Regions from separate parts of the Streptomyces sp. NPDC111656 genome, predicted to be linked through region 1. Evidence: riboswitches for the same ligand, from Rfam matches in the RefSeq annotation. Region 1 holds a riboswitch; the other holds the start of a gene.

Region 1 (4,800 bases):
GCGGGCCGGTCAGCGCTGCCCAGGCGGCGTTGTCCAGGATGTGGGGTGTCGCCGTGCTCTGCGGCGGGGTCGGTCGGGCAACGGTGGACATGGTGGTGTCGGACCTCCGGAAAGCGGTCAGGAGTTGTCGAGCGGGAGGCCGGGCGGGTTGATCCGCGAGGTACTGACGGCCTCGTTGGAGAGGTTCCAGGCGGCGAGCCACTTGGCGTACCGACCGTCCTTGATGAGGTGGTTGATCGCGTCGGCGACCGGCTTGGCCAGCCCGCTGTCCTTCTTCGCGGTGGCCGCGATCAGGCCCTGGAGGGTCGCGCCCGCGCCGGAGAACTTGCCCGCGTTACGGGTCGGGTTGGGCGTCTTCGCCGTCTGGGTGATGTGGTACGAGATACCGGGGTTGGGTCCGAAGTAGGCGTCGATCTTCCCGCTGGACAGCGCCAGATAGACGCTGTTGTTGTCCTGGAAGTACTTGACGGTGAGCTTCTTGCCCTCCTTCGCGAGCTTCGCCTTCCACTCCAGCAGGAGCTTCTCCTGGTTGGTTCCGGCGCCCACGGAGACGGTCTTGCCGGCCAGGTTCTCGTAGTCGCCGGCGAAGTTCCAGGTGCTCTTCTTCGGCACCTCGAAGGCGAGGTTGTCCTGCCGGTAGGAGGCGAACTCGTACTTCTTCTTGCGTTCCTCGGTGTCCGTGACGTTCGTGAAGGCGACGTCGACCTTGCCGCTGTCGATGCCGACGAACAGGTTCTCCCAGGTCGAGTTCTTCACCTCCGCCTTCAGTCCGAGGACCGCGGCGACCAGTCGGCCGAGGTCGGGTTCGGCACCGGTGAGGGTCTTCTGGTCCTGGCCGACGTACGCCAGCGGCGGGAACCCGGCGGGCAGTGCGCCGACGCCGACGACCAGTTTGCCGCTCTTGGCGACGGACTTGGGCAGCTCGGCGCTGATGGACTTGACCTCGGACACCTTGAGGTCGGTCTGCTGTGCGGCGCCGTTGGAGAGCGCGCCCACGGTGACGGTGCCGGCGGCCGCGCTGTCGGAGGTGGTGGCGGCGTCGCTCTCGCCCCCGCAGGCGGCGAGTCCGGCGGCGAGAGCGGCGACGGCGGTGGAGGCGGTGAGGCCACGGAGGAGTCTGCTGCGGAGGGTGAGGGTGCGCATGGCTGTCCTTGTCCGATGCTCGTGATGAACCGTGTGGTGGGTAAGGCGCGGTGAGAGAAGGCGTGAGGGGTGAAGGTGCGGTGAGGGAAGGTGCGGTGAGGGCGGGAGGTTCAGAGGACCTTGCTCAGGAAGTCCCTGGTCCGCTCGTGCGTCGGGTGGTCCAACACCTCGGTGGGCGAGCCCTGTTCGACGACGCGACCCTCGTCGAGGAAGACGATCCGGTCGGCCACCTCGCGGGCGAAGCCGATCTCGTGGGTCACGATGACGAGCGTGGTGCCGCTGGTGGCCAGGTCCTTGATGACGGCGAGTACCTCGCCGACCAGCTCGGGGTCGAGGGCGGAGGTCGGCTCGTCGAAGAGGATGACTCCGGGCCGCAGCGCGAGGGCGCGGGCGATGGCGACCCGCTGCTGCTGGCCGCCCGACAACTGGCGTGGATAGGCGTCGGCCTTGTCGGCCAGACCCACGCGGTCGAGGAGGGTGCGCGCGAGCTCCCTGGCCTCGGGCCGCTTCAGCCGTCGGGTCGCCACCGGCGCGGCCGCCACGTTGTCCAGCACCGTCAGGTGCGGGAACAGGTTGAAGTTCTGGAAGACGAACCCGATCCGGCCGCGCTGGGCCAGGATCGCCCGCTCGGTCAGCTCCTTGAGCCTCCCCCAGCCTTCGGCCGGGGGGACCCCCATCGCGCTGCGCTTGCCGTGCCGGCGTACGCCGATGAGCTCGCCGTTCAGGCTGACATGGCCGATCTCGGGCTTCTCCAGGTGGTTGATCACCCTGAGGAGGGTGGACTTGCCGGAGCCGGACGGGCCGAGGATCACGGTGACCTCTCCGGGCCGCACCGTCAACTCCACTCCGTTCAGCACGCGTTGGGCGCCGTACCACTTGTGCACATCGCGCACCTCGACGGCGGCCGGTCGGATCTCGAGCGTCTCGCCGGTCATATCGCCGCCTCCTTGCGGACCCGGGCCCGCAGGTCACGCAGACCGGTGCGGACCTTCTGCAACGGGGTCGGCGGGAGGGAGCGCAGCGCGCCCCGCGAGTAGTACCGCTCGACGTAGAACTGGGCGACGGACACGACGCTCGTGAGGATCAGGTACCAGGCGGTGGCGACCAGCAGCAGCGGCACAATGTCGCCGGGGTAGGTGGAGCCCATGCTCTGCACCGAGCCGAAGAGGTCGAGCAGCGAGACGTAGAAGACCAGCGAGGTGCCCTTGATCAGGCCGATCAGCTGGTTGACGTAGTTCGGGGTGATGGAGCGCAGCGCCTGCGGGAACACGATCCTCGTGAACTGGTACCCCTTGGGCAGACCGAGCGCGGAGGCCGCCTCGTGCTGGCCCTGGTCGACGGAGAGGATGCCGCCGCGGACCACTTCCGCCGCGTACGCCGCCTCGTTGAGGCTCAGTCCGACGACCGCGACGACCATGTCGGTGGCGAGCCGGGACTCGTCGAAGGTGAAGAAGGCGGGGCCGAAGGGGACGCCGAGGCTCAGCGTCTTGTAGAGCGCGCTGAAGTTGTAGAGGAAGAGCAGGACGACAATGAGGGGCACCGAGCGGAACAGCCAGATGTAGACCCAGCTCACCGCGCGCAGCACGGGGCTTTCGGAGAGTCGGGCCAGGGCGAGCAGGATGCCGACGAGCAGGCCCAACACGGCGCTGTAGAGCGTCACTTCGAGGGTGATGAGCAGGCCGTCGAGGATCGTGGGACGCAGGAACCAGTACTGGAACCGGTCCCATTGGAAGAAGGGGTTGGTCGCCAGCCCGTGGACGATCTGGGTGACCACGACGAGCACGATCGCCGAGGCGATCCAGCGGCCGGGGTGGCGCAGGGGCAGCACGCGCTGTGCCGCTGCCGGGCGGGGCTCCGACGTGCTCAACGGCACGGCGGAGCCCAGGGATTCACTCATAAAGGGCTCCAACGAATGCGGACACACCGCCGCCGGCCCGTACGACGGCGGTGCGCGCGGGGACAGACGGATGTCAGGGGGTATGGAGGGAGGAGAGGCTCACCGACTGCGCGCCGACAGGGCGGCGGGCGAGGGAGGTCGAGCCGTGCGGACGTTCAACGCCGCGGAAGGCGGAAGCGGTCAGCCCTGACAGAGACAGCGGGCGCCGCGGGAGCTACGACACAGTGCGGCGGCGGGGCAGCCGTGGCGCCGCGAAGCGGTCGTCCCGTCAGCTGCGTACATCGCGTTCACCGTCACCATTCCGCCCCGCTGGGCCTCGAACGCACCGGAATCGATCCGGTCCGATGCGGCGTAAGTTAGGCATGGCCCCAAACGAATGTCAACGCGCCCCGGCCGGAACGACCACGTGGTGAGACCGCGCATATGCCTTCTTGACTGCTCCGCGGACCGCACCGAGACTGGCTGGGACGGTCACGATTGTCAGCGCCCGTCGTGCGGGTTTCTCCCGTTCGACGCGGTTATCGGCCCCGGCCCGCTGACAGGCAACCCTTCCACCGCGACGGGGTGCCCCGGGTGACGACCGGGTCCCGCCGGTGCGGTGGGGCAAGCGTGGTCTCGCCTCTCGCGAGCCCCGGACACGGGAGCGATGGGAATGGCCAGGAGGAGCACGAGCGGTCTGACCAGGCGCCTGCACATCGATCTGCAGCGGGTCTCCAGCGCGTACTAGTCCAGGCGGTCCGTCCAGCGCGTACTGGTCCACGCGGTCCGTCCGGTCAGGCACGTCCCACGATCCGGACCGGCCCGTACGTCAGCGCAGTCACTCCGTTCCGCCACCGCCGTCCAACGGGCCGCGGGGGCTTCGACGTTGCCTGGAGAGTCATGCCCAAGACAGTCTCGCTCGCCGCCCCTCGCCCCCACCGCATCCGCAGCCGCATCGGCGTCGGCCTGGCCGGCGGTTTCTACCCGGCGCCGCACCGCTATCAGCTGTACCTCGCCGAGGGCTGTCCGCGCTCGCTGCGCATCTCGGTCACCCTGGAGCTGCTCGGTCTCCACGACTCGGTCGCCACCACGCTGCTGACGCTTCCCGCCGAGACACCCGACGCGTTCGCCGCACTGCGCCGCGCGTACGAGGCCACCTGGCACCACTACGACGGCCCGCTCACCGCGCCCGCGCTGTGCGACCGTTGGAGCGGACGGATCGTGAGCAACCACACGCCGGACATCCTGCGTGACCTCGCCGGGCTGCCGGTCTGCCGGAGCGACGCCCGCCTCCCCCGGCTGAACCCACCGGCCCTCGCCGCGGACATCGACGCCTTGCGCGAACTCCTCGACCGGGACGTCACCCCCGCCGCGCCGCCGCTTGCGCGCACGACGGCACTCCAGTCGCTGGACCGGCAACTCGCCTCGCGCGTCTACGCGTTGGGCGACGAGCTGACGGCCGCGGACGTCGACCTCTGGGTGGCTCTGACCCAACTCGGCCCGACGGAGTCCCTCTCCCCCTACGGTCGACTCCGCGACTACGTACGTCGGCTCGACGCCCACCCGGCCTTCCACGGCAAGGTGCGCTGAGCGCGTACGCCGGGGCCGGTAGGGCCGTAGGGCCCGGGCCCCGGCGCCGCGTCGACTCAGCCGTTGGCGCGGGTGAAGACGAGCGTGCCGGTGACGGTCGTCAGGCCGCGGATCATGCCCATCTGGTTCCAGCCCATGTCGAACTGGTCGCGGTCCACGGTGAACTCCGCGGTGAGCGTGACCGTGTCGGC
Region 2 (4,800 bases), on a different contig from region 1:
ATGAGCTCGCCGATCTGGGTGTCGGCGGCGGAGATGGAGGCCGTGGAAGCGATCTGCTCCTTGGTCTCGACATCCTTGGCCTGCTCAAGAAGGGCACCGGAGACGGCCTCGACGGCCTTCTCGATACCACGCTTGAGAGCCATCGGGTTGGCGCCGGCGGCTACGTTGCGCAGGCCCTCGCGGACGAGCGCCTGGGCGAGAACGGTCGCCGTCGTCGTACCGTCACCGGCGACGTCGTCCGTCTTCTTGGCGACTTCCTTGACCAGCTCGGCGCCGATCTTCTCGTACGGGTCCTCGAGCTCGATCTCCTTGGCGATGGAAACACCATCGTTGGTGATCGTGGGGGCGCCCCACTTCTTCTCGAGGACGACGTTGCGGCCCTTGGGGCCAAGGGTGACCTTGACGGCGTCGGCGAGCTGGTTCATCCCGCGCTCGAGACCGCGCCGTGCCTCCTCGTCGAACGCGATGATCTTGGCCATGTGAAGTGGTCCTCCCGGACTGGGGTGGATTGCTCCGGACCGCGCTGGCGCCCGCGACGGACGGCCTGCCTGCCCCGTGGTTCCTTGCACCACCTGGCCTGCGGGCCTCACCGACCCGGTCCTTCGTTATCACTCTCACCTTCAGAGTGCTAACGCCAATGATTAGCACTCGCCCCTGCCGAGTGCAAGCGCCTTCCCTTGATCCGCAGGTGAGAAGGGGCGCGCAACCCGCGCGTCGCGCCGGTGCGCGAGCGGACCCACGACGGCGTCATGACAGTGCACGGACAGACCGAAGGGCTCGTACCCCATGGGATACGAGCCCTTCGTCACGTCGAACAGTCAGTCGGCGCGTGCTTCAGCTGGTCGCGAGCCGGACCATGTCCGCCTGCGGCCCTTTCTGGCCCTGCGAGATCTCGAAATCGACCCGCTGACCCTCTTCCAGGGTGCGGTAGCCGTCCATCTGAATCGCGCTGTAGTGGACGAATACATCCGCACCACCGTCGACCGCGATGAAGCCGTACCCCTTCTCCGCGTTGAACCACTTGACGGTGCCCTGAGCCATGCCTAACTCCCCTATTACTGGCCCTTGCACAGGACCGCACTTCGCGGACCCGGGTCAGACCTCACCCCCCAACGGTTGGGGGTGTGCGCCGGAACGCGTCGACCGCGGCTGAATGTATCTGTCCAACTGCCGTCTGCAACAGGTCAATCGGACGAGAATTCCGGGCACGGCTGATCGGGAATATAGGGAGAATTTGCGAAGATTCAGGGCAAGTCGGGCCCCATAAAAGCCGTATAAGGCTCAAAAGCGCGGGACACTTTGGCTACTTCTTGTCGGACTTCGGGCGCGAACTCATATGCGCCCGGCATGCAAAGTGGAGCCGGTTCCCCAACTGTACCCCGCTCAACCATACAGAATTGCCCCCTCCGCTTCTCTCACGGAGGGGGCAATTCGATGAACTCTCGGTAATTGGCATTACCAAGGGTAACTATCTCACCCTGGGTAACGGCACGCGAGGAGGTCAGCCACCGGCGACGGCGGGGATGATCGAGACGCCCACGCCGTCCGGCGTCGCCGTCTCCAGACCCTGCTCGAAGCGGACGTCGTCGTCGTTCACGTAGACGTTGACGAACCGGCGCAGCTTGCCCTGGTCGTCCAGGACGCGCGCGGCGATACCCGTGTGGTTCTTCTCCAGATCCGCGATGACCTCACCGAGGGTCCCACCCTCGGCCGTCACCTCGGCCTGACCACCGGTGTAGGTGCGCAGGATGGTGGGGATGCGGACGGAAACGCTCATTCTTGTGACCTCCGGTCAGGTAAGGGCTTTTAGGGGCGCGGGGTGTTGCTAAATATGCGGCTCCGCCGCGTGGGCGCGACCAGCGCCCACCGGCCCGCAGACGAACAACGACGCTTACGCGAGCCCAGCTTCCCTGAAGGACTCAAGGCTGGGGCGGATCGTCGCGGTGAGCCCGGTACCCGCCACCGCGTCCAGCGTCTTCAGACCATCACCGGTGTTCAGGACGACGGTGGTCAGACTCGGGTCGAGGAGCCCGTTCTCGATCAGCTTCTTGGTGACACCCACGGTCACCCCACCCGCCGTCTCCGCGAAGATCCCCTCCGTACGCGCGAGCAACTTGATCGCGTCGACGACCTGATCGTCGTTCACGTCCTCCACGGCCCCACCCGTACGCCGCGCGATGTCCAGCACGTACGGCCCGTCGGCCGGGTTGCCGATGGCGAGCGACTTGGCGATGGTGTTCGGCTTCTGGGGCCGTACGACGTCGTGGCCCGCCTTGTAGGCGACGGACACCGGCGAGCACCCCTCGGCCTGGGCACCGAAGATCTTGTACGGCTTGTCCTCGACCAGTCCGAGCTTGATCAGCTCCTGAAGACCCTTGTCGATCTTCGTGAGCTGGGAGCCGGAGGCGATGGGGATCACCAGCTGGTCGGGGAGCTTCCACCCCAGCTGCTCGCAGATCTCGTACGCCAGGGTCTTGGAGCCCTCCGCGTAGTACGGCCGCAGGTTGACGTTGACGAAGCCCCAGCCCTCGCCGGCCGGGTCGCCGATCAGCTCGGAGCAGAAGCGGTTCACGTCGTCGTAGTTGCCCTCGATGCCGACGAGCTCACCGCCGTAGATCGCGGCCATGACGACCTTGCCCTGCTCCAGGTCGTGCGGGATGAACACGCAGGAGCGGAAACCGGCCCGGGCGGCGGCGGCGCCGACGGCGCCGGCGAGGTTGCCGGTGGAGGAGCAGGAGAGGGTGGTGAAGTTGAAGGCGCGGGCCGCTTCGATGGCCTGGGCGACGACGCGGTCCTTGAAGGAGTGCGTCGGGTTGCCGGAGTCGTCCTTGACGAAGAGCTTGCCGGCCTCGACGCCCAGCGCGCGGGCGAGGTTGTCGGCCTTGACGAGCTTGGTCCAGCCGGGGTTGATGTTCGGCTTGTCGGCGACGTCGGCCGGGACGGGCAGCAGCGGCGCATAACGCCAGATGTTCGCGGGGCCCGCTTCGATGCGCGCCCGGAGCTCTTCGGTTTCGTAGGCCGAGAAGTCGTACGCGATCTCCAGCGGGCCGAAACACTCCTCGCAGGCGAAGACCGGGCCGAGCGGCACGCGGTGCCCGCACTCGCGGCAGGAAAGCGCGGCGGCGGGTCCGAGATCCACACCGACTACGGTGGTGGTGTCGCCCGCGACAGGGTTCGTGGTGCTTGCAACAGTCGAACTTGCAACAGTCTGCGCAGCCATGGAGGCGAGGCCCTTTCTCCTCATCTTCCTCACGACGCACTTCGCCGTGAGACGGATTTGGCACCTTCCCTAGCCGGGAGCCTCGCCACATCAATGTGACAGGACCAGCTGGAGGGTTGCCGGGGCTTCATCGGGCCGTATCCCTCTGCCCCTCTGGATGAGCGGTATTCGGTTGTGTCGTGCGGGTGGTGCGGTGGTCCGCAAATGATCTACGACATGCGATGGTCATCCGCGTTGTTCAAGACTGTAACCGAAGGCCAGGACAGTTGAGATAGTCGTCCGAACCGCGAGATGGATCACACCGTGAGACACCGGGTGATCAGACAGTGAGGAGCCGCAGACTGTGCTGAAGGAAACTGAGCGCTGGCTGAGCAATCGCTCCTGGTCCGTGACCGATCGCCCGCTCCACAGACTCATGTCCGCCAAACGGGCCACGGGCTCCTCGGTGAGCGTCGTCCTGCCTGCGCTGAACGAGGAGGAGACGGTCGGCGAGATCGTCGCCGTCATCCGCCACGACCTGATGCAGCAGGTGCCCCTCGTCGACGAGATCGTCGTCGTCGACTCGGGCTCGACCGACCGCACCTCGCAGGTGGCCGCCGCGGCGGGCGCGCGCGTGGTGCACCGGGACGAGATCCTGCCGCGCATCCCGACCGTGCCCGGCAAGGGCGAGGTGCTGTGGCGTTCCCTCCTCGTGACGAGCGGGGACATCGTCTGTTTCATCGACGCGGACCTGAAGGAGTTCTCCTCGGACTTCGTCTCCGGGATCGTGGGGCCGCTGCTCACCGAGCCCGGTGTGGACCTCGTCAAGGCGATGTACGACCGTCCGCTCGGCGGTGCGGCGGGGCAGGGCGGCCGGGTCACCGAACTCATGGCCCGCCCCCTCCTCAACATGCACTGGCCGCAGCTGGCCGGCTTCGTGCAGCCGCTCGGCGGGGAGTACGCGGCCCGCCGCTCGCTGCTCGAACAGCTCCCCTTCCCCGTCGGGTACGGGATCGAGCTGGGCATGCTGGTCGACGCCCTGCACCTGGTGGGCCTGGACGCGCTCGCCCAGGTCGACGTGGGCGTGCGCAAGCACCGCCACCAGGACGGGCAGGCGCTGGGCCGGATGTCCGCCGCGATCTACCGCACGGCCCAGCTCCGGCTGGCCCGCGGCCACCTGATCCGCCCGGCCCTCACCCAGTTCGAACGGAGCGGGGACGGTTTCGAGCCGCGTACCTACTCGGTCGACACGGAGGAACGTCCCCCGATGGTCGAAATCGCCGAGTACCAGAAACGCAGGGCGGCGTAGAAGCACCCCGTCAGGGGCGCGGGGCTGTGACACATATGCGGCTCCGCCGCGTGGGCGCGACAAGCCCCCACCGGCCCGCAGACGGCATACGGCTGAAGGGAACGTTTGAGCGTTTCGACGCCGGGCTAGGTTTCGAGGCATGGCTTCCCCCGCTTCAACGCAAGGCGCCCACAACATCCTCGTCGCCTCCAACCGCGGCCCGGTCACCTACGAGGTCCAGGAGGACGGCTCGCTGCGCGCCAGGCGCGGTGGCGGCGGGCTGGTCTCGGGCCTCTCCGCGATCGGGCCGGAC

The links. Region 1 has a riboswitch for S-adenosylmethionine ahead of ACZ7M3_RS32905 (putative leader peptide). Riboswitches for the same ligand answer to the same signal wherever they lie in the genome.
Region 2: it holds a riboswitch for S-adenosylmethionine, as region 1 does, so the genes downstream of both, thrC (threonine synthase) here and ACZ7M3_RS32905 (putative leader peptide) in region 1, are expected to answer to the same signal.

The regions. Positions count from the first base shown of each region.
Region 1 is NZ_JBVKCA010000013.1:157,687-162,486, reverse strand. Features, by position in the region: gene ACZ7M3_RS32925 (GNAT family N-acetyltransferase) at 1-91, opposite strand, end outside; gene ACZ7M3_RS32920 (ABC transporter substrate-binding protein) at 118-1,143, opposite strand; gene ACZ7M3_RS32915 (amino acid ABC transporter ATP-binding protein) at 1,254-2,078, opposite strand; gene ACZ7M3_RS32910 (amino acid ABC transporter permease) at 2,075-3,040, opposite strand; SAM riboswitch class IV at 3,510-3,656, shown strand; gene ACZ7M3_RS32905 (putative leader peptide) at 3,687-3,767, shown strand; gene ACZ7M3_RS32900 (glutathione S-transferase C-terminal domain-containing protein) at 3,920-4,609, shown strand; gene ACZ7M3_RS32895 (YceI family protein) at 4,666-4,800, opposite strand, start outside.
Region 2 is NZ_JBVKCA010000010.1:189,420-194,219, forward strand. Features, by position in the region: gene groL (chaperonin GroEL) at 1-479, opposite strand, end outside; gene ACZ7M3_RS28455 (cold-shock protein) at 835-1,041, opposite strand; gene ACZ7M3_RS28460 (MoaD/ThiS family protein) at 1,502-1,777, opposite strand; gene thrC (threonine synthase) at 1,892-3,220, opposite strand; SAM riboswitch class I at 3,238-3,384, opposite strand; gene ACZ7M3_RS28470 (glucosyl-3-phosphoglycerate synthase) at 3,564-4,508, shown strand; gene ACZ7M3_RS28475 (alpha,alpha-trehalose-phosphate synthase (UDP-forming)) at 4,648-4,800, shown strand, end outside.